DNA from 3 places in the Streptomyces sp. NPDC040718 genome. Region 3 is predicted to be linked to each of the others. Evidence: riboswitches for the same ligand, from Rfam matches in the RefSeq annotation. Region 3 holds a riboswitch; each other region holds the start of a gene.
What was found. Region 3 has a riboswitch for cyclic di-AMP ahead of ACZ597_RS25455 (transglycosylase family protein). Riboswitches for the same ligand answer to the same signal wherever they lie in the genome.

Region 1 (9,661 bases), on a different contig from region 3:
CGGTGGTCCAGGAGGCTCCCGTCGTAGGAGTCGTGCCCGGCGGGAGCACTCGCCCAGCCGCCGTCGGCGCAGGGCTCCAGGCCCAGCCACCGGGTCAGGTCATCGGTTCGAGACATGCGTGAGACACCCCACATCCATCAGTAGCGGTACGAGTCCGGCTTGTACGGGCCGCCCACCGGTACGCCGAGGTACTCGGCCTGCGCTTCGCTCAGGGGGGTCAGCTCGGCCCCCAGCGCGTCCAGGTGGAGCAGGGCGACCTTCTCGTCGAGGTGCTTGGGCAGGGCGTGCACGCCCAGCGGGTAGCTGCGGACACCGGTGTACAGCTCGACCTGCGCGAGGACCTGGTTGGCGAAGGAGCTCGACATCACGAAACTCGGGTGCCCGGTCGCGTTGCCCAGGTTCAGCAGCCGCCCCTCGGACAGCACGATCAGGGAGTGCCCGTCCTCGAACGTCCACTCGTCCACCTGCGGCTTGATCGTCTCCCGTCGGACGCCGGGCACCGCGGCCAGCTGCGCGAGGTCGATCTCGCCCTCCGCGTGGCCCATGTTGCCGACGATCGCCTGGTGCTTCATGCGCGCGAGGTGCCCGGCGGTGAGGACGTGCCGGCTGCCCGTCGTGGTCACCACGATGTCGGCGCGCTCCACCACGGAGTCCAGCGTCGCGACCTGGTAGCCGTCCATGGCGGCCTGGAGCGCGCAGATCGGGTCGATCTCGGTGACCACCACGCGCGCGCCCTGGCCGCGCAGCGCCGCCGCACAGCCCTTGCCCACGTCCCCGTAACCGCACACCACCGCCGTCTTGCCGCCGATCAGGACGTCGGTGGCCCGGTTGATGCCGTCGATCAGGGAGTGCCGGCAGCCGTAGATGTTGTCGAACTTCGACTTCGTCACCGAGTCGTTGACGCTGATCGCGGGGAAGAGCAGGGACCCCGACGCGGCCAGCCGGCGCAGCCGGTGGGCGCCCGTGGTGGTCTCCTCGGTGACCCCGCGGATACCCGCGGCCATGGCGCTCCACCTGCCCGGTGCGGTGGTGTGGGCAGCGGCCAGCAGCCGCAGCAGGGCCGTGTCCATCTCGTCGTCGTCCGGCCCGGCGGCGGGAACGGCGCCCGCCTGCTCGTACGCGACGCCCTGATGGAGCAGCATGGTGGAACCGGCCGCGTCGTCGAGGAGCATGTTCGGACCCGAACCGTCGGGCCAGCACAGCGCGCGCTCGACGCACCACCAGAACTCCTCGGCGCTCTGGCCCTTCCAGGCGAACACCGGGACGCCCGGCCGGTCGTCGCGGCCGCCTCCGGGACCCACCGCGACGGCGGCCGCCGCCGCGTCCTGGGTCGAGAGCACGTTGGATCCGGCCCAGCGCACCTGCGCGCCCAGCGCGACCAGCGTCTCGATCAGCACCGCGGTCTGCACCGTCATGTGCAGCGTTCCGGTGATCCGGGCTCCGGACAGCGGCGTCTGCCCCGCGTATTGCTCCCGCAGCGCCATCAACCCCGGCATCTCGTTCTCCGCCAGGCGGATTTCGGTGCGGCCGCGGAATGCCAGGGACAGGTCCGCCACCCGCAGGTCCGGGCCCGCGGCTCTTTCACCGAAGGGTGTACGCGGCATTGGGTCCGCGGCCGACTGCGCGGTCGACTGCGCGCTCTCGCTCGTTGCCGAGGTCATGGGTGGCTTTCCCCCTCTTCTGTGGTCATCTCCTGGAGCGTCACTCCGGGACCACCCGGGCTCAAGGGGTTTCCCGTTGCCCGATGGAATCGGCAACCGGCCGGAGCGTGCGGGCCCCTGGAAATCGCGACGCCCCACCGGAAATACGCGGGGCGTGCGGCACCGGTGGCGTTTCCGTGTTTCCGGATCGGGACAACCCCTTGGCCCCGGAGCGGGGCATCGGAAATCATCGTTGCAGAGAGAACGCCGCTACCGGAATTCCCCGGGCAGTGGCTTTCTCACCGGATATGGAGAGGGGGATTCGACATGCGCAACCACGCTGTGGGCCTTCGCCCGCGCCTGGACAAGGTCAAGTCCGGCCGCTGAGCCGCACTCTGATCCTTCGGCGAGTGCCGTGAGCCCCGGCTCACGGCACTCGCCGACATGCGTCACGTGTCGCTCCCCCTGGCCGAGAGGCGCGAAAGGACCGCGGCGCGACTTCCTTGAATCACGAGGTGAATACCAGTCATGCCAGTCGATCCCAAGCCGTTCCTCACCCGCCCCACCGGCTGCCTGTTCGTGTTGTCCGGGCCTTCCGGCACAGGGAAGACCTCACTGGCGCGCGCCATGGCCGAAGCCGATCCGACGCTGGTCACCACCCGGTCCGTGACCACGCGCCGGCCCCGGCCCGGAGCCGGCGAGGAGCACTACGACCACGTGTCCCGTGACGAGTTCCTCAAGATGGCCGGCAACGGCGAGTTCGCGCAGTGGATCCACCCGTCCTTCGACGAGTACTACGGCACCCTGCGCGCTCCCCTCGAGGAGGCGCTCGGCCGGGGCCAGGACCTGCTGCTCGACTACTGCCCCGAGGGCTACCTGAACCTCCGGCGCTGCTTCCCGGAACAGACCGTCGGCATCTTCATCATGGCCCCCAGCGTGGAAATGATGGACCGGCGGCTCGCGGGCCGGGGCAGTGAGAACGAGGAGGAGCGGGAACTGCGGCACACGATGGCGCTGCGCGACTTCAACTTCGTGGCGGAGCACGACTACCACGTCGTCAACGACGACTTCGAGGAGGCGCTGGGCACCCTGCTGGCGATCCGCCGGGCGGAGAAGGCCCGGCTCGCTCACCAGGGCCTGGCGCTGGGGGCGTACGCACGCCACGCCGAGCCGACGCTGCTGCGCTACTACTGACCCCTGCGGGCCGGCCCTGCGCGCCGGGACCGGGATCGGCCCGGTGGCCCTCGCCCTGGCGGTACCGCAACAGGGCGGGGGCCGTCCGGGCTCGTGCCGGCCGCCGGAACCGCCCCGCGGCCGCTGCTGACTCCGGCCGGCGGGGCGGGGCGGCGGACCGCCGGCCGCGTACGAGGGTGCCGGTGGTCGCCACCACCGTGTGCGGGTCGGTACAGGAGCTGGCCTGCGTACTGCTCTGGTCGGGGGCGGCCGGGGTCAGCGCTCCCCCGCCAGGTCCAGATCACTGGCCCGGGGCCCGCTCGGCGCCGGGTCCGCCGGGTCCGTCGGCTTCGGGTGGCGCCAGGGGCGGGCGATGGGGGTGGAGACCGGACGCCACCAGGGCTCGACCGGCAGCTTGCCGGCGGGCTCGAAGGGCTCGCCGGGGCGCGGGACGGCGACGCGCTGGCCCGCGCCCTCGGCTGCGTCGAGCGTCCATTCGGCGGGCTCGGCCCAGGCGTGGAAGGCCAGGTTGAAGGTGCCCCAGTGGATCGGCAGCAGCGTGCCGGCCGGCACACCGCCCTGGAGGTCGAGGTGAGCCCGCACGCCCTCCTCCGGGGTCATGTGGATGTCCGGCCAGTACTCGGAGTACGCGCCGATCTGGATCATCGTGGCGTCGAACGGCCCGTGCTCGGCGCCGATCTCCTTGAAGCCCGGGAAGTAGCCGGTGTCCCCGCTGTGGAAGATCCGGTGCTCGCCGCTGCTGACGACCCAGGAGGCCCACAGGGTGACCTGCTGGTTGCGCAGGCCGCGTCCGCAGAAGTGCCGGGCCGGGGTGGCGGTGAGGGTGAGACCGGCGACCTCGGTGGCCTCGTTCCAGTCGAGCTCGCGCAGCCGGTCCGGGGAGACGCCCCAGCGTTCCAGGTGCGCGCCGACGCCGAGCGGGACGGCGAAGACCGTGTCCGTGCCGGCCAGGGCCTTGATGGTGGGGAGGTCGAGGTGGTCGTAGTGGTCGTGGGAGATCACGACGACGTCGACGGCACCCAGCGAGGCCAGCGGCACCGGGACCGGGTGGAGCCGCTTCGGCCCGGCGAAGGGGAAGGGGGAGCACCGGTCGCCCCACACGGGGTCGAAGAGCACGCGGCGGCCGTCGATCTCCGCGAGCACGCTGGAGTGGCCCATCCAGGTCAGGCGCAGGCCGCTCGCCGGCGGCTTGGCCAGGTCGGCGAGGGTGGTCGGGTGCACGGGGATCGGCGCGTCGGGGCTGCGCAGGACCCGCTGCTCCTTGTGGAAGTAGATCTTGGCGAACTCCGCCATCGATCCGGAAGGCCTGGTCCGGGCCCCTACCGGGTTCTGGAAGACGCCGTCGGCGAAGTTCGGCGAGCGCAGGATCCGCTCCAGCCGTGCGCCGGAGGAATCCGCGCCGAAGGCTTCGGGCCGCAGGGCGCGCAGCCGGGGACGCAGGGGAAGGGAGCCGGTCAAGGCGCCTCCTGGGAAGGTGCAGGATGGGACGGTCGTACGTCTACGACCATCCCAACGCACACGGGCCCCGGAGGATTCCGCCGCGCGGTACCGGCCCCGCATCCCGCCCCCTGCGCGTCCGCTACAGCGGCAGCAGGTCCGGGCGCTTGGCCTCGACGTGGTCGCCGGAGGACTCGCCGCGCAGCCGGCGGCCGATCCAGGGCACGAGGTACTCGCGCGCCCACTGGATGTTGTCGCGGGTCACGTCGACCGAGCCGCGCGGGGGGACGGGCGGCCAGGGCTGGTCCGGGTCGGCCGGCACCTCGTAGCCGAGGACCTGCGCGGCGCGCAGCGCCACGCGGGTGTGCCCCTCGGGCGAGAGGTGCAGCCGGTCGGCGTCCCAGGCCCGGCGGTCCTGGACGGTCTTGAGGGACCAGAGGTCGAGCACGGGGCAGCCGTACCGGTCGGCGATGGCTCGGACGTGGACGTTGTACGTCGCGATCTTGCCCCGCAGGTGCTTGAGGACCGGCACGCCCCGCGTGTCGAAGCCGGTGGTGATCATCACGAGGCCCACGGAGGCCTTGAGGTCGGCCAGGGCCGCCTCGAACCGCTCCGCGAGGTCGTCCGGGTCGCTGCCGGGGCGGATGATGTCGTTGCCGCCCGCACAGAAGGTGACGAGGTCGGGTGCGAGTTCCTTGGCTCTCGGGACCTGGTCGGCCACGATCTGGTCGAGTACTTTGCCCCGCACGGCCAGATTCGCGTACCGGAAGTCGTGCTCGTCGCGCTGATCGGCCAGGAGTACGGCGAGCCGGTCCGCCCAGCCGAGATGGGAATCCCCGGGTCCCGGGTCCCCCACGCCTTCGGTGAAGCTGTCCCCGATCGCCGCGTACGAGCCGATGGTCTTCAGTGTCGTCTTCGTCGCTGCCACAGGAAGACATCCTTCACCTTGGCAACCAACCTACGCCAACGTAATGAGGGGTTGACGGACCGTGATCTATACCACGCGGGGGATAAGGAATAAGTACACGTGGGGCCGGGACCCCCCTCGGGTCCCGGCCCCACGCGTGTCCTCGTGCCGACGGCGGTGCCGTCAGATGCTCACGCCCTTGGAGCGGAGGTAGGCGAGCGGGTCGACGTCCGAGCCGTAGGACGGGCCCGTGCGGATCTCGAAGTGGAGGTGCGGGCCGGTCACGTTGCCGGTCGCGCCGGAGAGGCCGATCGTCTGGCCGCCGGTGACGCTCTGGCCCACCGAGACGGAGAGGGAGGAGAGGTGGCCGTACTGGGAGTACTTGCCGTCGGCGTGCCTGATGACGACCTCGTTGCCGTACGCGCCGCCCCAGCCTGCGGAAACCACGGTGCCCGCGCCGACGGCCCTGACGGTGGTCCCGGTGCTCGCGATGAAGTCGACGCCGGTGTGGTAGCCGGAGGACCACATGGCACCGCTCGCCCGGTACTGGGTCGAGACGCCGCCGCCGACGGGGGCGGTGAACCCGGACGCGGCGGCGGGCGCGGCGGCCTTCTCGCTCTTGGCGGCGGCGCCCGAGCCCTGCGCGGCCGCGCCGCCGGAGGTGCGGGCGGCCTTGCCCGGGGCCTTCGGGGACTGGGCCTTGCCGCCCACGCCCTCGGGGGCGGCCGGAGCACCGCTGGAGGATTCCTCGGCCGGGGCCGCAGGGGCCTTCGGCGCGGCGGCCGGGGCCTCGCCGCCGACGAGGGTCAGCTTCAGGCCCGGGTGGATGAGGGACGGGTCGGCGCCGACGGCCTCGTGGTTGTCGGCGTACAGCCGCTCCCAGCCGCCGTCGAGGTGGCGCTCGGCGGCGATCTTGGAGAGGTAGTCGCCCGGCACGACCGTGTAGACGGTGGGCTCGGCGGCCGCGGGCGCGGCCGCGGGCGCGGCCGCGGGGGCCGCGGCGCGGAGGGCCTCCGGGGCCTGCGAGCTCTGCGCGGGCGCGGACTTGGCCGGGGCGGCGGCCGGGGCCGCGTTGGCGCCGGCGGCACCCATCAGCGGGAGCGCGAGGGCCGCTCCGCCGGTTCCGGCGACGGCGAAGCCGCGGGATATCGAACGGGACTTCGGACGGCGGTGCTTACCCTTTCCGGGCATGGCGAATTCCTCTCCGGCGCCTGCGAGGTGAGCTGTCGGGTTCGGACTGGAGATGTCCGGCCGTACGTGCGGAGCACGGGTTCGGCTTCACCCCTAGCTGAGCCGGAAATGATCCGGAGCAGCGGCCTACCTGGTTCCCCCGCTCCTGCCGCGCGCGATGGTCGGGTGCGGTTCCCGGGCGGCGGCAGGATTAGGCGGTCCACCCGGATCGATCGCGAAGGTAATCGAGCGGGGCACCGGGCAACAAGCCGCGAATTCCCTGACGGATTCGCAGATATGGGGGATCAATGGAATTCCGGTCACCCTGCGTCCATTCCGCACCATCAACAACCGTCCCCACAAGGCAATTCGGTTCCCGCGATCAGGCACGCACGGTCACCGTATGATCTGGCTCACGGAGCCCGGCCCGATCTCGCCTCCACATATGGCAAGTTGTTCCCAACCAGGCCAATTCGGACACCACGAACCAAGCGGAGGAGTACACGTGACCCAGCAGATACCCCAGCCCCTTCCCACCGGGCCCGAACCCGGCGCGGAACTGACCGGAGTGCGCAACTTCCGTGACGTGGGCGGGTTGCCGACGACGGACGGACGGAGGGTCAGGCCGGGACGACTGTTCCGAAGCGGACATCTGGCGCATGCCACCGAAACCGACGCAGAGTTCCTCGCGTCGCTGGGGCTCCACACCGTCTTCGACTTCCGCAACGGAGCCGATCAGGCCCTGGAGGGCCCGGACGTCGAACTGCCGGGTGTACGAAACGTGAACATCCCGCTGACGGATCCGGCCGACGGCCGCGAATTCTGGAGGATGGTCCGCGACGGCGAGCTCGACCAGCTCCGCGGCCTCCTGGGCGGGGGCAGGGCCGCCGCCCGCATGACCGACTCCTACCGCACGATCATCCGCACCCGCACCGCCGAGCACAGCCGCGTCGTGCACGCCCTCGCGCTGGACAGCGTGCCGGCGCTGATGCACTGCGCCGCCGGCAAGGACCGGGCCGGGCTGTCGGTCGCGGTGACCCTGCTCGCGCTGGGCGTCGAGCGCGAGGCGATCGTGGCGGACTACCTGGAGTCCAACGCCCCGCACAACCGCTACCGGGTGCGCCGGGGCAGCGACGCGCCCGAGGCCCGCTCCCCCGAGGTGATGGAGCTGCTGGCGCCGCTGTTCGACGCCCGCGCGGAGTACCTGCTCGCGGCCTTCGCGACCATCGACGAGCAGTGGGGCGGGGTGGAGCGCTACCTCGCCGAGGGGCTCGCGCTCGCGCCCGGTTCCCTGGACCGGCTGCGGGACCGGCTCCTGGAGGGCTGACCCCGGCCAGCCGGAGGGGGCCGCCCGGGCCCCCTCCGGCGCCGCCGCGCCTCAGCGGTTGCCGACCGCCTGCTTCACGAGGGTCCGGCCGAAGTCCCACATCAGGGCGCCGCCGCCGTGCGCCTCGTCCATGACCTCCTGGAAGGCCCCGACGAACCGCTCGACGTCCGCCTCGTCCACGATGAGCGGCGGGATGAGCTTGATGACCTCCAGGTGGTCCCCGGAGACCTGGGTGAGGATCCGGTGCCTGCGCAGCAGCGGCACCACGACCATCTGGGCGAACAGGCCCTTTCGGGCGGCCTGGAGCACGGCCCAGCGGCTGCGCAGCCCCAGGGAGGAGGGCTTGCCGAACTCGATGCCGATCATCAGCCCGCGCCCGCGCACCTCGTGCAGCAGCTCGTACCGGTCCACGAGCGCCGCCAGGCGTCCGCGCAGCAGGTCGCCCATGGCCCGGGCGTTGGCCACCACCTGCTCGTCCTCCATGACCGACAGGACCGCCAGCCCGGCCGCCATCGCCTGGGCGTTGGAACCGAAGCTGGCGGAGTGCACCAGCACCCGGTCCATGGACGAGTACACCTTCTGGAAGATCCAGTCCTTGCCCAGGGTCGCGCCGACGGGGACGTACCCGCCGGAGAGGGCCTTGGCCACGCACACCAGGTCCGGTTCCACGCCCGGCTCGTGCTGGTACGCGTAGAAGTCACCGGTCCGTCCGAGGCCGGTCTGCACCTCGTCGGCGATGAGGAGGGCCTTGTGCCGGTGCAGGAGCTCCTGCGCGGCGCGCAGGAACCCGGGCGGGGCGGCGTGCACCCCCTTGCCCTGGACCGGCTCCACCACGAAGGCGGCCACGTCCCCGCGCGCGAGTTCGCGCTCCAGCGCCGCCAGGTCCCCGAGCGCGATCTTCGTGTCGGGGAGCAGCGGGGCGAACCCGTCGCGGAAGCCGCCTTCGCCGTTGACCGACAGCGAGCCGGTGGTCAGCCCGTGGAAAGCATGGTCGCAGTAGAGGATCCTGGGCCGCCCGGTGGCGTACCGGGCGAACTTCAGGGCGGTCTCCACGGCCTCGGTGCCGCTGTTGCCGAAGAAGACCCGGTCGAGGTGCGGGCTGTACGACAGCAGCTTCTCGGCCAGCAGCCCGGGCAGCGGCTGGCAGTCGAAGCGGGTGAGGTCGGCGAGCTGGGCGTCCAGGACGTCGTGCAGGGCCCGGCGCACCACCGGGTGGTGCCGGCCCAGGCCCATCACCCCGAACCCGGCCAGCATGTCGAGGTAGTCGTTGCCCTCGGCGTCCCAGAAGTGGGCCCCCTCGGCCCGCTCGTAGACCTTGTCGAAGCCGATGGTGTGCAGCATGCGGGGCAGCTGGTGGTTGAGGTGGCGGGCGTGCAGCTCGTAGCGCTCCCCGCCGCGCTCGGCGAGGAGCGCGGCGAGGTCGAAGCCCTTGCGGCCGGCCCCCGCGCCGCCCGCCCCCCCGCCCTGTCCGGGGCTCATGCCGACGCGTCCCGATTGCTCGCGACGGTCTCCCGGGCGGCGCGCAGGGACTCCTTGAGGGAGCCCATGGTGGCGAGGACGGCGGTGGGCTCGTAGCCGCAGTGCGCCATGCAGTTGGCGCAGCGGGGGTCCTTGCCGCGGCCGTACTTGCTCCAGTCGGTGTCCTCGATGAGCTCCCGGTACGTGGGCACGTAGCCGTCGCTCATCAGGTAGCAGGGGCGCTGCCAGCCGAAGAGCGAGTAATTGGGAATGGCCCAGGCGGTGCAGGGGAAATCGGCCTTGCCTTCGAGGAAGTCGAGGAAGAGCGGGGAGTGGTTGAGCCGCCAGCGGCGCCGGTTGCCTCCGGCGAAGGCCTTCTTGAAGAGTTCCCGCGTCTGTTCGACGCCGAGGAAGTGCTCCTGGTCGGGTGCCTTTTCGTAGGCGTAGGCGGGCGAGATCATCATCTCGTCGACCTGGAGGTCGTCATTGAGGAAGTTCAGCACCTCGATGATCGTCTGCGGGGTGTCG
Region 2 (9,661 bases), on a different contig from region 3:
GGCCTCGGGGAGCCGGGTGCCGGGGACGACGTGTCCGGCCGGGGTGTGGCGGCCGCCCCGGGCGACGACCACGGGCTTGGCGGCGGCCGTGCGGCGGGCGAGGCGGGTGAACTTGCGCGGGTTGCCGAGGGTTTCCAGGTACATCAGGGCGACGTCGGTGGCCTCGTCCTCGTACCAGTACTGGAGGATGTCGTTGCCGGAGACGTCGGCCCGGTTCCCGGCCGACACGAAGGACGACAGTCCCTCGCCGCGGCGCAGCAGGGCGGACAGCAGGGCGATGCCGATCGCACCGGACTGGGTGAACAGGCCGATCCGGCCGCGCGCGGAGGCGGGGGCCGGGGCGAGGCAGGCGTTCAGCTCCACCTCCGGCGCGGTGTTGATCACCCCGAAGGCGTTCGGCCCGATGAGGCGCATCCCGTACGAGCGGACCTGCCGTACCAGTTCGCGCTGGCGGGCGAGTCCGGCCGGGCCGCTCTCGCCGTATCCGGCGGACAGGACCACCAGCCCCTGCACCCCGTGCTCGCCGCAGGCGGCCACGGCGTCCGGGACGCGGTCGGCGGGGACGGCGATCACGGCGAGGTCGACGGGGGCGCCGATGTCGGCGAGGCCGCGGTAGGCCCGTACGCCTTCGAGGAGGTCGCCCTCCATGCCGGGGGCGCGGGCCTCGTTGACGGCGTAGAGGTGTCCGCGGAATCCCCCGTCGCGCAGGTTGCGCAGGGCGGTGGCGCCGACGCCGGCGCCGGAGCGGCTGGCGCCGATCACCGCGACGGAGCCGGGGGCGAGGAGGCGCTGCACGGAGCGGGCCTCCGCGCGCTGTTCGCGGGCGCGCTGGACGGCGAGGGACTCGGCGGTGGGTTCGAGGTCGAGGGTGAGGTGGACGGAGCCGTCCTCGAAGCTGCGCTTCTGCTGGTAGCCGACGTCCGTGAACACCTTGATCATCTTGGTGTTGGCGGGCAGCACCTCGGCCGCGAACCTGCGGATCCCGCGCTCCCGGGCCACCGCGCCGATGTGCTCCAGCAGGGCGGAGGCGACTCCGCGGCCCTGGTGGGCGTCCTGGACGAGGAAGGCGACCTCGGCCTCGTCGGCGGGGGCGGAGGCGGGCCGTCCGTCGGGGCCGATGCGGTCGAAGCGCACCGTGCCGATGAACTCCCCGCCGATGGTCGCGGCGAGGCCGACGCGGTCGACGTAGTCGTGGTGCGTGAAGCGGCGGACGTCGCGGTCCGAGAGGCGGGGGTAGGGCGCGAAGAAGCGGTAGTACTTCGACTCGTCCGAGACCTGTTCGTAGAAGCTGACCAGGCGGCCCGCGTCCTCGGTGGTGATGGGGCGGATCCGGGCGGTGCCGCCGTCGCGCAGCACGACGTCCGCTTCCCAGTGGGCCGGGTACGAGGGGTCCGACGCGGTGGTCATGGGGCCACCTTAAGGGGCGGTCCGGCCAGGTGTGCGGGTGCGGTGGGCGGCCCGCTCGGCGAGTGCGCGGCGATTACGGCGGACCGGGGCGAACCGGTGCAAGCTGGGGAGGGTCGAACGGCGGTGGATGCGGGCCGAAGGTCGGTCCGAGCATTCCGGACGGCGTGAGAGACTGGTCTAGACAACCCGTAGAACCTGAAGGGCATCACCATGGCAGAGCGCCGCGTCAACGTCGGCTGGGCCGAGGGCCTGCACGCTCGTCCCGCCTCGATCTTCGTCCGGGCGACGACCGCCTCCGGAGTTCCGGTGACCATCGCGAAGGCCGGCGGCGACCCCGTCAACGCCGCGTCGATGCTGGCGGTCCTGGGCCTCGGCGCCCAGGGCGGCGAGGAGATCGTCCTGGCTTCCGACGCCGAGGGCGCGGACGCCGCGCTCGACCGCCTCGCGAAGCTGGTCGCCGAGGGTCTCGAGGAGCTCCCCGAGACCGTCTGACCCTTCGGGTCCGGTAGCCCGGAAGCCGCAGTCCCCGCCACCCCGGGGGCCGCGGCTTCCGTGTTTCCCCTTCGGGGAGTCCGCGAATTCTGCGCGACGGAATCGAGCCACAGACACGCAAAAGCGGATGCACAAAAGTGGATGCACAAAAGCGGGAACCCGGAAGCCGCGCGAATTCCGCCGACATACGGGAGCACCCGGATATCCCTCCGTTGTATACGGGATTTGTTAATCAGGAGCGCTCGCCGTGTTTACGGCAGGTTGCGGATTCCTCACCCTCGGGCGGTGCGCCGCCGCCGACCGCTGCGCGTGCTGCGCGGTCAGGGTCCTGGCCCGCTCCGCGTCCCCGCGGGCGACGGCGTCCACGATCGCGGCGTGCTCGGCCCAGCACTCCGCGGGCTGCGCGGGGGCCTCGACCACGTACATCCAGGCGATCTTGTGCCGGGTCTGGGTCAGCAGGGCGATCAGCCCCGGGCTCCCCGAGGCCTGGGCCAGCGTCTCGTGGAACCAGCCCCCCAGGGAGCGCAGGTCCTCCCCCTGCGCCCGGCCGGCCCGCTCCCGGCCCAGCCTGACCAGTCCGCGCAGCACCTTCAGGTGGCCGTCGGTGCGCCGGCGGGCGGCGCGGGAGGCGGCGAGCGGCTCCAGCAGCATCCGCAGCTCCAGGAGGTCGGCCGCCTCCTGCTCGGTCGGCTCGGCCACGCAGGCGCCCGCGTGCCGCCGCGTGGTCACGAAGCCCTCGGACTCCAGGGTCCGCAGCGCCTCGCGGACCGGGACGCGCGAGACCCCGTAGCGGCGTGCGAGCACCTCCTCGGTCAGCCGGCCGCCCGGCCCGAAGAATCCGGAGACGATGTCGTCGCGAATCGCTGTGCACACCGCGTGCGCCGGAATACGCAAGGCCGGACCTCCGCTGGTTTCGGTTCGGTTTATCGTGGCCGTGCTGCGACTCTATTGCAACACGCGACAAATTTCCGAGCGGGGAGCGGAAATGCGATGAGAAATACGAAGAAGGCCCCGGCTCAAAGAGCCGGGGCCTTCTTCGGTGAAGCGCCGTGCGGGTGCGGGTCAGATGCCCACGCCGTGGCTGCGCAGGTAGGCCAGCGGGTTGATGTCCGTGCCGTACGTGGCGCCGGTGCGGGCCTCGAAGTGCAGGTGCGGGCCGCTGGAGTTGCCGGTGGAGCCCGACAGGCCGATCTGCTGGCCCGGGGTAACCGTTTCGCCCGCGGAGACGCTCAGCGAGTCCAGGTGCCCGTACTGGGTGTAGGTGCCGTCGTTGTGGCGGATGACGACGTTGTTGCCGTAGGCGCCGCCCCAGCCGGCCTCGACGACGGTGCCCGCGCCCACGGCGTGGACGGAGGTGCCGGAGTCGGCGTGGAAGTCGATGCCCGTGTGGCTGCCGGAGGACCACATGCCGCCGCCCGCGCCGTACGAGGTGCTGACGTACGAGCCGTCGATGGGGGCGACGAAGGTGTTGAGGCGCTTGCGGGCCTCTTCCTTCGCGGCCTTCTCGGCGGCCTCGCGCTCGGCCTTCTCCTTGGCCTCGGCGGCGCGCTTGGCCTCGGCGGCCCGCGTCTTCGCCTCGGACTCGGCCTGCGCCTGCGCGGCGACGGCCTCGGCGGCGCTCTGCTGGGTCGCGGCCTGGACCTCGATGTCGTCCTGCAGACCGTCGGCGACGACGATCGCGTTCTGACCGGTGTCCTCCATGGACGGAGCGCTGCTGTTGTCCGCCGCGAAGGCCGGAGCGGCCAGGGTGCCGACCACGCCCGTGGTGGCGAGGGCGGCGATGCCGGCGTAGCCGGCGGTCTTGCGGCTCAGACGGCTGGAACCACGGTGCTTACCAGAACCGGCGGCACGACTGCCAAACGCCATGAAGGGGGTGATCCTTTCCTTCCCTCTCGCCTACCGGGTTAGCTGACGGGTTCGGAGCAGGAAGGTCTCCTACGGGCCTCCTCTTGCGAGGGGGTCCGATTCACCCCAGGGACGCATGTGGGTCCCCGGCTCCCCAGGCTCGCGCCTGACGGGGACTCGGCGATCGCTGTCCGGTGCCGCGGGTGCGGCGGGTACGAACTGACGAACAGCACGGCCGACGCTAGGCGGATCATCAGTCAATCGCCAAACAGACGAGCGCTTTTGTTGCGTACGCCACACCGCATACCTGCAACCACGCCACCAAACGGACAAAGGGGGCTCCGGTGGATGTTCCACCGGAGCCCCCTGGAAACGGGCCGGATTCCGGCCCGTCTCGGGCCTCGCGCCGCTCAGTTGGCGACGACGGTGACCTCACCGATCCCGAGGGCCAGTACGGGCTCCTCGATCTGGGCCGCGTCGCCCACCAGGACGGTGACCAGTCGGTCCACCGGGAAGGCGTTCACGACGGCCGAAGTGGCCTCCGCCGTACCGGTTTCGGCCAGCCGCGCGTACAGCCGCGCCTGGTAGTCGTCCGGCAGCTCCTGCTCGACCTGGTCGGCGAGCGTGCCTGCGACCGAGGCGGCCGTCTCGAACTTCAGCGGGGCCACGCCCACCAGGTTCTGCACCGCCACGTCCCGCTCGGCGTCGGTCAGTCCGCCCTCCGCGAGGGTCCGCAGCACCTTCCACAGGTCCTCCAGCGCCGGACCCGTGTTGGGGGTGTCCACCGAGCCGCTGATGGCGAGCATCGAGGCGCCCTTGCCGTCGGCCGTCGAGCGCAGCACCTGCCCGAAGGCGCGCACGCCGTAGGTGTAGCCCTTCTCCTCGCGCAGCACCTTGTCCAGGCGTGAGGTGAGGGTGCCGCCGAGGCAGTAGGTGCCGAGCACCTGCGGGGCCCAGACGATGTCGTGCCGGTCCGGCCCGATCCGGCCGATCAGCAGCTGCGTCTGGACGGCTCCCGGCCGGTCCACGATGATCACGCGGCCCGTGTCGTCGGCCGTCACCGGCTGGACGGGGCGGGGCGCGGCGGTGTTGCCGGTCCAGGCGCCCAGGGTGTCCGCCAGCAGGGCGTCCAGGTCGATGCCGGTCAGGTCGCCGACGACCACCGCGGTGGCGGTGGAGGGGCGTACGTGGGCCTCGTAGAAGGCGCGCACGGCCCCGGAGTCGATCCGCGCGACCGTCTCCTCGGTGCCCTGGCGCGGGCGGGACATGCGCAGCGTCGCCGGGAACAGCTCCTTGGAGAGTTCCTTGGCGGCGCGGCGCTGCGGGTTGGCCAGCTCGTGCGGGATCTCGTCGAGCCGGTTGCGCACCAGGCGGTCGACCTCGCTGTCGGCGAAGGCGGGCGCGCTCAGGGCCTCGGCGAGCAGGGCGAGCGCCTTGGGCAGCCGGGAGGCCGGGACCTCCAGGGAGACCCGCAGGCCGGGGTGGTCGGCGTGCGCGTCGAGCGTGGCACCGCAGCGCTCCAGCTCGGCGGCGAACTCCTCGGCGGAGTGCTTGTCGGTGCCCTCCGACAGGGCGCGGGCCATGATGGTGGCCACCCCGTCGAGGCCCTCCGGCTCGGCGTCCAGCGGGGCCGCGAGGTTGACCTCGACCGCCACCACCTGCTGGCCGGGGCGGTGGCAGCGCAGCAGGGTCAGGCCGTTGGGGAGCGTGGAGCGCTCCGGGGCCGGGAAGGCCCACGGCTTCGCCTCGCCGGCCTGCGGCCGCGGGTGGAAGGTCATCGTGACGGCTGCGGTGTCGCTCACTGCTCCGCCCCCTCGTTCTCGTCGTGCTGCTCGGTCTCGTGGGCCTCGGCGCCGGCCAGCGGCTCGTAGACCAGTACCGCGCGGTTGTCGGGGCGCAGCCGGGCGGCGGCCACGGCCTGCACCTCCTCGGCGGTGACGTCCAGGACCCGCTGGACGGCGGTCAGGGCGAGCTGCGGGTCGCCGAACAGCACCGCGAAGCGGCACAGTTCGTCGGCGCGGCCGGCCACGGTGCCGAGCCGGTCCAGCCACTCGCGCTCCAGCTGCGCCTGCGCGCGCTCCATCTCCTCGGCCGTCGGACCCTCCGCGGCGAACCGCGCGAGCTCCTCGTCGACGGCCGCCTCGATGGCGGGCACCTCGACGCCGCTGGAGGTCTTGACGTCCAGCCAGCCCAGCGAGGGCGCGCCCGCCAGGCGCAGCATGCCGAACCCGGCCGCCACGGCCGTCTGGTCACGGCGGACCAGGCGGTTGTGCAGGCGGGAGGACTCGCCGCCGCCCAGCACGGTCAGTGCCACGTCGGCGGCGTCGCACTCGCGGGTGCCGTCGTGCGGCAGGCGGTAGGCGGCCATCAGCGCGCGCGCCGGGACCTCCTCGACGATCTCCTCGCGCAGCTGCGCGCCCATGATCTCGGGGAGCGAGCCGTCGCGCGGCGGCTGCTTGCCGTCGTGCGCCGGGATGGAGCCGAAGTACTTCTCGATCCAGGCGAGGGTCCGCTCCGGGTCGATGTCGCCCACGACCGACAGCACGGCGTTGTTGGGCGCGTAGTACGTACGGAAGAAGTTGCGCGCGTCCTCCAGGGAGGCGGCGTCCAGGTCGGCCATCGAGCCGATCGGGGTGTGGTGGTACGGGTGGCCCTCCGGGTAGGCGAGGGCGGTCAGCTTCTCGAACGCGGTGCCGTAGGGGACGTTGTCGTACCGCTGGCGGCGCTCGTTCTTGACGACGTCGCGCTGGTTCTCCATGGACTCGTCGTCCAGGGCGGCCAGCAGCGAGCCCATGCGGTCCGCCTCCAGCCACAGGGCGAGCTCCAGCTGGTGCGCCGGCATCGTCTCGAAGTAGTTGGTGCGCTCGAAGCTGGTGGTGCCGTTCAGCGAGCCGCCGGCGCCCTGGACGAGCTCGAAGTGCCCGTTGCCCGGTACGCTCGCCGAACCCTGGAACATCAGGTGCTCGAAGAGGTGAGCCAGACCGGTCCGCCCCTTGACTTCGTGGCGCGAGCCGACGTCGTACCAGAGGCAGACGGCGGCGACCGGAGTGAGGTGGTCCTCGGACAGCACCACGCGCAGGCCGTTGGCCAGCCGGTGCTCGGTCGCTGTCAGGCCGCCGGAGCCGGCCTGAGCTGTGGCCGTGTGACCCATGGGCATGTGGTCCCTTCGATCGCGATGCAGAGATTTCTGTCAGACCTGCCACTGTATGCAAGCGCACCGACGGCCGGATAAGTTCCCGGGTCACTCCCCCCGACTCCGTACGGGGGACCCCCGGGGTCGGAGTCCGCGTTGTCGGTGCCTCGGGCCACAATGGTCCGCGTCAACCACGCCAGATCCGCCCCAGTACATCCCGAACCTTGGTTAAGGAGCCGCGCAGCGATGGCCCGCCGCAGCACGAAGACCCCGCCGCCGGAGGATTTCGAGGAGAAGATCCTCGACATCGACGTCGTCGACGAAATGCAGGGCTCCTTCCTCGAGTACGCGTACTCGGTGATCTACTCCCGCGCCCTGCCCGACGCCCGCGACGGCATGAAGCCGGTGCACCGGCGCATCGTCTACCAGATGAACGAGATGGGCCTGCGGCCCGACCGGGGGTACGTCAAGTGCGCCCGTGTCGTCGGCGAGGTCATGGGCAAGCTGCACCCGCACGGCGACGCGTCGATCTACGACGCCCTCGTGCGCATGGCCCAGCCCTTCTCGATGCGGCTGCCGCTGGTCGACGGCCACGGCAACTTCGGCTCGCTCGGCAACGACGACCCGCCGGCCGCGATGCGCTACACCGAGTGCCGGATGGCCGACGCCACGTCGCTGATGACGGAGTCGATCGACGAGGACACCGTCGACTTCACCGCCAACTACGACGGCCAGGAGCGCGAGCCCGTCGCCCTGCCGGCGGCCTACCCCAACCTCCTCGTCAACGGCGCCTCCGGCATCGCCGTCGGCATGGCCACCAACATGGCCCCGCACAACCTGGGCGAGGTCATCGCGGCCGCCCGCCACCTGATCCGCTACCCGGAGGCGGACCTGGAGGCGCTGATGCGCTTCGTGCCGGGCCCCGACCTGCCGACCGGCGGCCGGATCGTCGGCCTGTCCGGGATCAAGGACGCGTACGAGAACGGCCGCGGCACCTTCAAGATCCGCGCGACGGTCTCCGTGGAGGACGTCACCGCGCGCCGCAAGGGCCTGGTCGTCACCGAACTGCCCTTCACGGTGGGTCCCGAGAAGGTCATCGCGAAGATCAAGGACCTGGTCGGCTCGAAGAAGCTCCAGGGCATCGCCGACGTCAAGGACCTCACCGACCGCTCGCACGGCCTTCGCCTGGTCATCGAGATCAAGAACGGCTTCCACCCCGAGGCCGTCCTGGAACAGCTGTACAAGCTGACGCCGATGGAGGAGTCCTTCGGCATCAACAACGTCGCGCTGGTCGACGGGCAGCCGCTGACGCTGGGCCTCAAGGAGCTGCTGGAGGTCTACCTCGACCACCGCTTCGAGGTCGTGCGCCGGCGCAGCGAGTTCCGCCGGGGCAAGCGCCGCGACCGGCTGCACCTGGTCGAGGGCCTGCTCGTGGCCCTGCTCGACATCGACGAGGTCATCCGGATCATCCGCGACAGCGACAACTCCGCGCAGGCCAAGGAGCGCCTGATGGAGCGCTTCTCGCTGAGCGAGGTCCAGACCCAGTACATCCTGGACACCCCGCTGCGCCGCCTCACCCGCTTCGACCGGATCGAGCTGGAGTCCGAGCGCGACCGGCTCACCGGCGAGATCGACGAGCTGACCGGGATCCTGGAGTCCGACTCGGAGCTGCGCAAGCTGGTCTCCTCGGAACTGGCCGCGGTCGCCAAGAAGTTCTCCACCCCGCGCCGCACCGTCCTGCTGGAGTCGGCGGGCACCTCGGTGGCGGCCGTTCCGCTGGAGGTCGCCGACGACCCGTGCCGGGTGCTGCTGTCCTCCACCGGTCTGCTGGCCCGTACGGCGAACGCCGAACCGCTCCCCGTGGAGGAGGGCGGCGGCCGCGCGAAGCACGACGTGATCGTCTCGCAGGTCGCGGCGACCGCCCGGGCCGACGTCGGCGCGGTCACCTCGTACGGCCGCCTGCTGCGGCTCGCGGTGATCGACCTGCCGCAGCTGCCGGACACGGCCGCCGCGCCGAACCTGGCGGGCGGCGCCCCGGTCTCGGAGTTCCTCTCCGGCCTGGAGGCCGACGAGACGGTGGTCTGCCTGCTCTCGCTCGACGAGTCCTCGCAGGGCCTGGCCCTGGGCACCGAGCAGGGCGTGGTCAAGCGGGTCGTGCCGGACTACCCGGCCAACAAGGACGAGCTGGAGGTCATCACCCTCAAGGAGGGCGACCGGATCGTCGGCGCGGTCGAGCTCCGCACGGGCGAGGAGGACCTGGTCTTCATCACCGACGACGCCCAGCTGCTGCGCTACCCGGCCGGCCAGGTGCGCCCCCAGGGCCGCCCGGCGGGCGGTATGGCGGGCATCAAGCTCGCCGAGAACGCCAAGGTGATCCACTTCTCGGCGGTGGACCCGGCCCGGGACGCCGTGGTGTTCACGGTGGCCGGCTCCCACGGCACGCTGGACGATTCGGTGCGCTCCGGCAAGCTGACCCCGTTCGACCAGTACCCGCGCAAGGGCCGGGCCACCGGCGGCGTGCGCTGCCAGCGGTTCCTGAAGGGCGAGGACACGCTGACGCTGGCCTGGGCGGGGAACGCCCCGGTCCGCGCGGCTGCGAAGAACGGCTCCCCGGCCGCCCTGCCGGCCCCGGACCCGCGCCGCGACGGCTCGGGCGCCGCGCTGCCGGCCGCCGTCGAGGCGCTGGCGGGAGCCGCGCTGTAGCCGTCTGACAGGGGCGGGCGGAGCGGGTGGGCCGGGTGGACGGATGCGTTCTCCGGGCAGCCCGCCCCGCCCGCCCACTAC
Region 3 (9,661 bases):
CGGGTCGCAGTCGGCGACCAGGAGGCGGATGGAGTTCGTGCCGCAGTCGATGCCCGCGACCCGGGTCATGCGGACTCCTCCCCGGTCTCCTCTGCCTTCTTCTCCCCGCACGGGGTGACGCAGGCGCCCTTGGCCCACCACTCCGGCAGCATGGCCAGCGCCTCGTCGCCGAACGGGTTCACCCCGGGACCGGCGGCCAGCGAGTGGCCCACCAGCACGTGCAGGCACTTGACCCGGTCCGGCATGCCGCCGGCGCTCGGGAAGCCCTGGAGCACCTCGATGGCGTCGCGGCGCCGGATGTAGTCCTCGTGCGCCTTCTGGTACGCGGCGGCGAGCTCCGGGTCCTCGGCGAGCCGCGCCTGCATCTCCTTCATCACCCCGTTGGCCTCCAGGGTGCCGATCGCGGAGGCCGCGCGCGGGCACGTCAGGTAGTACAGCGTGGGGAAGGGGGTGCCGTCGGGCAGCCGGGGTGCGGTCTCGACGACGTCCGGCTGGCCGCAGGGGCAGCGGTGCGCGATGGCGCGCAGCCCGCGCGGCGGGCGGCCGAGCTGCTGCTCGAACGCCTCGATGTCCGCGTCGGTCGGCTCGGTCCGGTCGGTCTGGGGCGGGGGCGTCTGCATGCCTGGAGGAAGTCTCTTCGTTCGGTCGTACGTGATGGGTGGGTCATTCGCCGGGACGGTCGGCCTTGTCGACCCCGTCCCAGACGTTGGAGTACCAGGGGCGGTCGGAACCGTCCTGGCCGCCGCGGCGGTGCTCCCGGGCCGCGGCCCCGGGGTCGGTCATGATGTAGCCGATCTCCCCCGGGCGCAGGAAGTGCAGGTGCTTGCGCGCCTGCTGCTCCGCGTAGGCGGGGTCCTGCCAGCGGGCCTTCTCGTCGCGGAGCTGTTCGAGGCGCTTGCGCGCGGTGTCGGCGGCCCGCCGCTGGTCCGTGATCTCCGAGCGCTGGGACACGTACTGGCGCATCGGATACGCGAGGGCGACGACCAGCGTACAGAGGACGAGGACCAGCAGTGCCGCGCGGCCGGTGAGCCGGCTGCGGCGGATGTGCCGGCGGGACTGCGAGCGGTAGACGTGGGCCGCGGTCCGTTCGCCGAGCTGCTTGAGCCGGGTCGCCGTCGAGAAGGTGGAGAACCGATCCCGGTTCCCGGCCATGGTCCCGCCTCCCCTGTGCGCGCACTACGCAATACGTCCCCGCACACGGTACGGGACCGAGTGCGGGGACGTACGGAGGCTGGGGCCCCAGGGGTGTCCCCCCGGGGCCGTCGCCCTGAGGCGGTGTCAGCCCTTGAAGCGCGGGAAGGCGCTGCGGCCGGCGTACACGGCGGCGTCGTCGAGGATCTCCTCGATGCGCAGCAGCTGGTTGTACTTGGCGACGCGGTCCGAGCGGGCCGGGGCGCCGGTCTTGATCTGACCGCAGTTCACGGCGACGGCGAGGTCGGCGATGGTGACGTCCTCGGTCTCGCCGGAGCGGTGCGACATCATGCACTTGAAGCCGTTGCGCTGGGCCATCTCGACGGCGTCGAGGGTCTCGGTCAGGGAACCGATCTGGTTCACCTTCACGAGCAGGGCGTTGGCGGAGCCCTCCTCGATGCCGCGGGCGAGGCGCTCGGGGTTGGTGACGAAGAGGTCGTCGCCGACGATCTGGACCTTGGAGCCCAGGCGGTCGGTGATGGTCTTCCAGCCGGCCCAGTCGTCCTCGAACAGCGGGTCCTCGATGGAGACGAGCGGGTACGCCTCGACGAGCTCGGCGTAGTAGTCGGTCATCTCGGCGGCCGAGCGGGACTGGCCCTCGAACTCGTACTTGCCGTCCTTGTAGAACTCGGACGCGGCGACGTCGAGCGCGAGCGCGATGTCCTTGCCCGGGGTGTAGCCGGCCTGCTTGACGGCCTCGATGATGAGGTCGAGCGCGGCGCGGTTGGACTCCAGGTTCGGGGCGAAGCCGCCCTCGTCGCCCAGGCCGGTGGAGAGGCCCTTGGTGTGCAGGACCTTCTTGAGGGTGTGGTAGACCTCGGCACCCCAGCGCAGCGCCTCGGAGAAGGACTCCGCGCCGATCGGGGCGATCATGAACTCCTGGATGTCCACATTGGAGTCGGCGTGCGACCCACCGTTGAGGATGTTCATCATCGGAACGGGCAGCAGGTGCGCGTTCGGGCCGCCGAGGTAGCGGAACAGCGGCAGGTCCGAGGCCTCGGACGCGGCGTGGGCGACGGCGAGGGAGACGCCGAGGATGGCGTTGGCGCCGAGCGAGCCCTTGTTGTCGGTGGCGTCGAGGTCGAACATGGCCTGGTCGATCAGGCGCTGCTCGGTGGCGTCGTAGCCGACGAGCTCCGGCCCGATCTGCTCGATGACGGCGAGGACGGCCTTCTCCACGCCCTTGCCCATGTAACGGTTGGGGTCACCGTCACGGAGCTCGATGGCCTCGAAGGCACCGGTGGAGGCGCCGGACGGAACGGCAGCACGGCCGGTGCTGCCGTCGTCGAGGCCCACCTCGACCTCGACCGTGGGGTTGCCTCGGGAGTCCAGGATTTCCCGGGCTACGACGACGTCGATGGACGGCACGAGCATCTCCTTCTGGGATGTGACGCTGGGTGTGCGGTGGCGTGTGGCCGTGGGACGGCCCTGCCGACTAGAGCCTAACCGGCTCCGGGGTGTGGGCTGCCCGACCGCCCGGGTCCTGGGACGAAAAAGGGGCCGAATACCCGTCTTCCTGGACATAGGGCCCTTGATTCGCCGAGCTCGGTGGGAGGCCACACCACGGAAGACAGCGCTCCGGTTCCGGAATGCGGGTACCGGAGGACGACACGCCGCCGCCCGGCGCGTGGGGGGATACGCGCCGGGCGGTGGGGATGCTGCGGGGTGCCGCGAGAGTTACGCGGACATTCAGCTGAGCTTCAGCTTCTGACCCGGGAAGATCAGGTCGGCGTCGGACACGGTGTCCTTGTTGAGCTCGAAGAGCTTCTCCCAGCCGCCCTTGACCTTGTTGGCCGTGGCGATGGTGCCGAGGGTGTCGCCTTCCTTGACCGTGTAGCTGCCGTTGCCCGCCTGCGGGGCCGACGGCTTGCCCGGGGTCCAGTTGCCGGAGCCGGCGCCGGAGCCCTTGGTCTCGGTCTCGGTCTTCGGCGTGGACGGCTTGGCCGGAGCGGGCTTCGCCGGGGCCGGCTTGGCCGGAGCGGGCTTGGCCGGGGCCGGCTTCGTCTCGGGCTTCGGCTTGGCCGGGGTGGTCGAACCGCCGCCGTTGTACGAGGAGTTGGACAGGCCGACGCCGCAGTGCGGCCAGGCGCCCTTGCCCTGGCCCTTGAGGACCTTCTCGGCGATGGCTATCTGCTGGCCCTTGGTGGCCTGGTTGGCCTGCGAGGCGTACGCCTTGCCGCCGTACGCGGCCCACGTGGAGGACGAGAACTGCAGGCCGCCGTAGTAGCCGTTGCCCGTGTTGATGGACCAGTTGCCGCCGGACTCGCAGGCGGCGACCTTGTCCCACTCGGCCGCGGTGGCGGCGCTGGCGGTACCGGCGGCCATCAGGGGGGCCGCGACGGCGACACCGGCGACACCGGCGAGCGTGACGATGCGGACGGCCTTGGAGCCGCGGCGGTGCTTGCCCTTGCCGGAAAGCAGCATGGAGTTCTCCTCACCGACGCCTTCGAGGTGAGCTGTCGGGTTCGGGCGGATGAGTTGCCCGGTCACGCGGCGCGGCGCGTGTCTTCACCCCTAGCCGGTACGCGGGCCGTCTCTCAACGGCCTTTCCCGGCGCCTACCTTGGTTCCCCCGCTCCTGCCTTCGGCGCTTGCGCGACGACTGTTCCCTCCGGCCGCCGGCAGGATTCGGCGATGCGGTCGAAGGAGCTCGCGGTGGCGAGCGATTCAGAAGGTAGGCAGGTCTCTCCCCGATGTTCAACGTGTGATTTTGGGGAGAAACCGGCCTACTTGCCTTCTTCGAGAGCACGTTTGTGCAGGTGAGAGGCGGGTTTGCGGAAGTTCCGGAACGAGACACGCCAGTTGTCCGGAAGAGATGCATGTCTCATTTGGCGATAACGGACATTCAGCTCGTAATGGATGTCCGAACTGCCCTCTATTTCTTGGTTAGATCCAGGTTCTGTCCGGGCTTGATGAGGTCCGCGTCCCCGCCGATGACCTGCTCGTTGGCTTTGTAGAGCTCGCCCCAGCCCCCCTTGACGCCCTGGGCGTTGGCGATGTCCGAGAGGCTGTCGCCCGCCTTCACGGTGTACGTGGGCTCCGCGGCGGCGGCTGACGCCGTGCCAGGCGCCGCGGGCACCTCGATGGCCGCCGGGCCGCGGTGCTTGCCCGGGCCGTCGGTCGCCTCGGCGGACGGGGTGCCCGTCGGGGCGCCCGGGGTGGCCGGGGCGGTGGGCGTGACGCCCGGGGAGGGGGTGGAGCCCGGGGCCGTCGGGGTTGCCGGAGCGGTCGGGGTGCCCGGCGCCGTCGGGGTACCCGGGGTCGGCGTGGGCGTGCCCGGCGTCGTGGGCTGGACGGTGAAGTCCGGCTCGGGCATGACGGGCAGTCCGCTGGAGGGGCCCAGCGGGTAGTCCGGGAGCCCGCTCGGATTGGACGTGGCGCCCGGCGCCGGGGTCGGGGCCCCGAAGTCGGTGGAGGGCTTGCCCTTGCCCGTCTTCGGCACCGAGGCGTCGGGCCGGGTCGGGGTGGGCGCGACGGGACCGGGGTTCAGCTTGTCGCCAGGGTCCACCTCGGGCGCCGGGCCCTGCTGGGTCAGCCCGGCCGAGGCGGAGCACAGCGGCCAGGCCTGGGGGCCCTGGGAGGCCAGCACGCGCTCGGCGACCGCGATCTGCTGGGAGCGGCTGGCGAGGTCCGGGCGCTCCGCGTACGCGAGTCCGCCGGCGTTGCGCCACTGCTCCAGGGTGAACTGCAGGCCGCCGTAGGCGCCGCTGCCGGAGTTCGCGCTCCAGGTGCCGCCGCTCTCGCAGTCGGCGACCTTGTCCCACGTGGTGGTGTCGGCCGCGTTCGCGCCTGTGGCGGCGAGCAGCGGCATGGCCAGCGCGGAGCCTGTGACTCCTGCGGTGACGACGATCGCGGGTACCTGGCGGGGGCGTCTGTGGCGGCCGTTCCCGGGAAGCATGAGACTGCACCTTTCGCATAACGGCGGGGTAACGGCAGAACCTAGCCGCCTTCGAACGGATGTCACAAGTTCGGCGGTGGACTGACTTCCGGTCAGTTCGGCTTCGCGCGCGCCCTCATTCGTTCGGGACTGTGAAGCGGACGGGAAGGGTGCGCAGGCCCCGCATGATGAGCCCGCCGCGCCAGCGCAGGTCCGTAGGGGGAACCGCAAGTTCCAGATCCGGCAGACGCTTCAGCAAAGTTCCGAGGGCCGTCTGGCCTTCGAGACGGGCGAGCGGGGCGCCGAGGCAGTAGTGGATCCCGTGGCCGTACCCGAGGTGCTGATTGTCACTCCGGGAGAGGTCCAGGGTGTCCGGTTCGGCGAACCGCCCGGGGTCCCGGTCGGCCGCCGCGAGGACCACCAGTACCGGGTCCCCGGCCTCGACGTCCTGCCCGCCGAGGGTCAGCGGCCGGGTGGCGAACCGCCAGGTGGCGAGCTCCACGGGGCCGTCGTAGCGCAGCAGTTCCTCGACGCCGGTCTCCAGCAGCGCGCTCTCGCCGGCCGCGAGGGAGGCCTGGAGGCGCTCGCGCTGGTCCGGGTTCATGAAGAGGGAGTGGATGCCGTTGCCGATGAGGTTCACGGTCGTCTCGAAACCGGCGAAGAGCAGGATGAAGGCCATCGCCGTGGCCTCGGCCTCCGTCAGATGGTCTCCGTGGTCACTTGCCCGGATCAGATCTGAAATGAGGTCATTGCCCAGATCATCCCGCTTGCGGTGGATGAGTTCCCCGAGATACGTGCGCATCTGCTTCACCGAGCGGGCGACCCCGCCGCGCGGCCCGCCGCCGTGGCGGATCATCATCCCGGCCCAGTCGCGGAAGTCGTCCTGGTCCTCGCGCGGTACGCCGAGCATCTCGCAGATGGCGTAGATGGGGAGCGGGAACGCGAACTCGTGGATGAGGTCCGCCTCCCCCTTCCCCGCGAACTGATCGATGAGATGGTCGGTCAGCTCCTGCACGCGCGGGGTGAACTCGGCCACGCGCCGCGGGGTGAACGCCTTCGACACCAGCCGCCTCAGCCGGGTGTGGTCCGGCGGGTCGATGTTCAGCAGGTGCGTCATCAGCTCCGCCTTGCGCTCCCCCGGGATCCCGGTCTTGCCCTTGGCGTGCGCCGGCTCCGCGTGGTGCGCCGGGTTCTTGCTCAGCCGCTGGTCCGCGAGGGCCTGGCGGGCATCGGCGTACCGGGTCACCAGCCAGGCCTCGACGCCGCTGGGCAGCCGGGTGCGGTGCACCGGCGAGTTCTCGCGCAGCCAGGCGTAGGCCGGATAGGGGTCGGTCGCGAACTCCCAGTCGAAGAGCGTCGGCCCCTCGGGGCGGGACGGATCGGGCTGGGCGGCGGAGGTCTGATCGTGCACCCGTCGACCGTATCCCGGCTCGCCACCGGCCATCCCTTATGGCCGCTTCGTCGCGGCTGTCCGTAGATCGGACATCGCTTGACGCCAGGTTCTGCGACATTCCTACTTTCGGTTCTGTGGATGTCAGGATCTTGAAAAGCAGTTTCGCGGTGGTGGAGAGACGGGCCGAGCACGCGGTCAAGTACTTCTACTCCCACCTCTTCTGGCACAACCCCGGGCTCCGCGAACTCTTCCCGGCCTCCGCCGAGGACATGGAACGCCAGCGCGACCGGCTCTTCGCCGCGCTCACCCATGTCGTCACCCACCTGGAGAGCGAGACCCTCCTCCCCTACCTACGCGACCTCGGACGCGACCACCGCAAGTTCCTCGTCGGCCCCGAGCACTACGCCGCCGTCGGCGCCAGCCTGATCGCCGCCCTCGCCCAGACCTCCGGCGACGCCTGGACGCCGGCCGTCGAGAAGGCCTGGGGCGAGGCCTACCAGGTCATCGCCGACGCCATGACCGCCGGCGCGGCCGCCGACGACGAACCTCCCTGGTGGGAGGCCGAGGTGGTGCGCCACCTCCAGTACGGCGAGGACATCGGCGTACTGACCCTCGCACCGCGCACCCCGCTGCCCTACCTGCCCGGCCAGTACGTCAGCGTGAGCAGCGACCGCGTCCCGACCACCTGGCGCACCTACTCCCTCGGCAACGCACCCCGCCCCGACGGCACCGTCGACCTGCACGTCAGCCGGATCGACGGCGGCCGGCTCAGCACCGCCCTCGTCCGCGACGTCCTGCCCGGCGAGGTGCTCCGCCTCGGCGCCCCCGGCGGACAGCTCACCCTGCGCCGCGAGGACCGCCCCCTCACCCTCATCGCCGCCGGCACCGGCTGGGCACCCGTACGGGCCCTGCTGGAGGAACTCCTCCAACACCCTCCCGACCACGACGTACGGCTCTTCGTGGTCGCACGGGACGCCGCCCACCTCTACGACCGGCCCCTGATCGACCGGCACGCCGCCGCCTGCCGCTGGCTCGGCGTCACCTACATCACCCCCGCCCCCGGGCAGCACCGCAACCAGGCCACCGACCGGCTCGCGACCGCCCTCGGCAACCGCGCCCTGTGGCGGGAACAGGACGTCTACCTCAGCGGCCCGGCCCTGTTCATCGAGGAGACCACCCACCTCCTCCGGGAACTCGGAGCCCGCCCCGACCGGGTATTCCACGACACCGTCCCCGTCGCCGGCTCCCAGCGCACCCGGCCGCTGGGCTTCGGCGAGTGGTTCCTGCACCGCCCGTCCCCGCACTGGCACAACCCCTCGGGCCGCGCCCCGCGCGACTAGGCCGCGCCCGCCGGATTCCGCCGGCGCATACCGGGGCCGCTCCCCCGCCGCTCCCGCGCTACTCCCCCGACACGCCCTCGGCCGCCCGGATCGCGTCCCGGTAGACACGGGCCGCCGCACGCAGCGCCGCCTCGGGGTCGGTCCCCGACGCCTCGGCGCGCGCCGCCAGCTCCAGCAGCTCGTACCCGATGCCCTCGCCCCGGGGCAGCTCCACCGCCACCCCGCCCGTACGGGCCCGCCCGGCGAGCTTGGCCGCCAGCGCCAGGCCCGGCTGGCCCAGCGGGATCCCGTCGGTGACCGAGTCCCGCTGCTTCTCGACCGCCTTGGTGGCCTGCCAGTGGGCGCTGACCTCCTCCGGGGAGTCGGCCGTGGCGTCCCCGAACACGTGGGGGTGGCGCCGGATCAGCTTGTCCACCAGGTCGCCCGCGACGTCGTCGACGGAGAAGGCCTCCGCCCCGTCCTCGCCGCCGCCCTCCTCCTCGGCGATCCGCGCGTGGAAGACCACCTGGAGCAGCACGTCGCCGAGCTCCTCGCGCAGCGCGTCCCGGTCGCCGTCCTCGATCGCCTCGACCAGCTCGTACGCCTCCTCGATGGCGTACTTCACCAGCCCCTCGTGGGTCTGCCGCGAGGTCCAGGGGCAGTCGCGGCGGACCCGGTCCATGACCTGCACCAGGTCCAGCAGCCGCGCCCCCGGCAGGTCGTACGAGCCCGGCAACAGCTCCAGGTCGGGCATCGCGACCCGGCCCGAGCCGGCCAGCCTCGCCAGCCCGTCCGTCAGCCGCTGGTCGCCCTCCCCGGCCGGCAGCACCACGATCGTGCGGCCCCCGGCGCAGGCCTCTACGAGCGCGTGCGCGTCCGGGACCTCGTGCGACACCTCGACCCCCGCCTCGCGCAGGTACGGCAGCTGCGGGTGGCCCGGGTCGGCGCACAGCACCCGGTCCGCGGCGTGCAGGGTCTGCCACGCCGGCCAGGACAGCAGCCCGGGCGCGACCCGGTGGCTGGCGGTCAGCAGGACGATCCGGCCCGTGGGCTCGGCGGGAGCGGCGGCGGAGGCGGGGGTGTCGTTCACCCCCCGAACCTACCCCCGCCCGCAGCCCTCAGGCTCCGGCGGGTGCCGCCTGCTCGGGACGGGTCAGCTGGGTGATCCACGGCGTCTCCTGGTCCCCGAGCAGGATCTGCTGCGCGTCCCAGCGGCCGTAGCGCGGGTTGACCTCGATGTGCAGCGCCTTCGCCGCCTCCGCCAGCTTGGCCAGCGCCTTGTCCTGGCTGCCGTAGTGCGCGAAGACCTTGTCCCGCAGCAGCTTGAAGCGGGTGTCCGCCTCGATCTGCCCCGGCGCCAGCTGCGCCTGCTGGAGCGCCGCGTCCCGCAGCTCCTTCTCCCCGCCCAGCTGCTCGATCTGCGCCTTGCGGACGTCCTGGACCTCCTTCGGGCTCACGCTCAGCCCGGCGTCCTCGGCGGCCCGCTCCAGGACGGCGCTCTGGATCATCTTGTTCAGCTTGAGCCGCTCCAGCCCGGCGGTCGCGCCGATCAGCTGCGCGCCCTGCTCGGACTTGTTCTGGGCGGCGCGCACGTCGCCGACCTGGGCCTGGAGCGCCGAGGTGGTGATGCGCTCACCCCCGACGACGGCGGCGGTACCGGGACGGGTGCCGTCCGAACACGCGGTCAGCAGGGGGGCCGCCGCGAGCAGGACGGCGGAGACGGAGAGCGCTGTGCGACGGTGCAAAGGAGCCTCCAGGGCCGGGAGATTGTGCTTCGGTGCACAAGGGCCTTGCGGTGATCGATGGTATGCAGTCAGGGTGGCCCGAGCCACCGGTTCGACCAACGATTCCGGCGGTGTTGGGGTGCGAGTTCACCCCCGGT

Region 1: linked by a shared signal. The riboswitch ahead of ACZ597_RS15475 (LysM peptidoglycan-binding domain-containing M23 family metallopeptidase) and the one ahead of ACZ597_RS25455 (transglycosylase family protein) in region 3 are both predicted to bind cyclic di-AMP.
Region 2: linked by a shared signal. The riboswitch ahead of ACZ597_RS20220 (M23 family metallopeptidase) and the one ahead of ACZ597_RS25455 (transglycosylase family protein) in region 3 are both predicted to bind cyclic di-AMP.

The regions. Positions count from the first base shown of each region.
Region 1 covers NZ_JBVIXO010000005.1:273,940-283,600, forward strand. Annotated here, with positions in the region: gene ACZ597_RS15450 (cupin domain-containing protein) at 1-116, opposite strand, end outside; gene ahcY (adenosylhomocysteinase) at 138-1,604, opposite strand; gene ACZ597_RS15460 (guanylate kinase) at 2,169-2,834, shown strand; gene ACZ597_RS15465 (MBL fold metallo-hydrolase) at 3,090-4,292, opposite strand; gene ACZ597_RS15470 (SGNH/GDSL hydrolase family protein) at 4,414-5,199, opposite strand; gene ACZ597_RS15475 (LysM peptidoglycan-binding domain-containing M23 family metallopeptidase) at 5,362-6,369, opposite strand; cyclic di-AMP (ydaO/yuaA leader) riboswitch at 6,374-6,536, opposite strand; gene ACZ597_RS15480 (tyrosine-protein phosphatase) at 6,854-7,675, shown strand; gene ACZ597_RS15485 (aspartate aminotransferase family protein) at 7,727-9,154, opposite strand; gene hpnH (adenosyl-hopene transferase HpnH) at 9,151-9,661, opposite strand, start outside.
Region 2 covers NZ_JBVIXO010000007.1:213,734-223,394, forward strand. Annotated here, with positions in the region: gene ACZ597_RS20205 (bifunctional acetate--CoA ligase family protein/GNAT family N-acetyltransferase) at 1-1,407, opposite strand, end outside; gene ACZ597_RS20210 (HPr family phosphocarrier protein) at 1,618-1,899, shown strand; gene ACZ597_RS20215 (GntR family transcriptional regulator) at 2,128-2,793, opposite strand; gene ACZ597_RS20220 (M23 family metallopeptidase) at 2,962-3,765, opposite strand; cyclic di-AMP (ydaO/yuaA leader) riboswitch at 3,778-3,937, opposite strand; gene ACZ597_RS20225 (M16 family metallopeptidase) at 4,155-5,522, opposite strand; gene ACZ597_RS20230 (M16 family metallopeptidase) at 5,543-6,895, opposite strand; gene ACZ597_RS20235 (DNA gyrase/topoisomerase IV subunit A) at 7,124-9,580, shown strand.
Region 3 covers NZ_JBVIXO010000011.1:84,872-94,532, forward strand. Annotated here, with positions in the region: gene ACZ597_RS25435 (Ppx/GppA phosphatase family protein) at 1-69, opposite strand, end outside; gene ACZ597_RS25440 (DUF501 domain-containing protein) at 66-620, opposite strand; gene ACZ597_RS25445 (FtsB family cell division protein) at 664-1,152, opposite strand; gene eno (phosphopyruvate hydratase) at 1,279-2,565, opposite strand; gene ACZ597_RS25455 (transglycosylase family protein) at 2,881-3,615, opposite strand; cyclic di-AMP (ydaO/yuaA leader) riboswitch at 3,618-3,790, opposite strand; gene ACZ597_RS25460 (transglycosylase family protein) at 4,066-5,088, opposite strand; gene ACZ597_RS25465 (cytochrome P450 family protein) at 5,204-6,478, opposite strand; gene ACZ597_RS25470 (globin domain-containing protein) at 6,628-7,800, shown strand; gene ACZ597_RS25475 (nucleoside triphosphate pyrophosphohydrolase) at 7,859-8,869, opposite strand; gene ACZ597_RS25480 (SurA N-terminal domain-containing protein) at 8,898-9,524, opposite strand.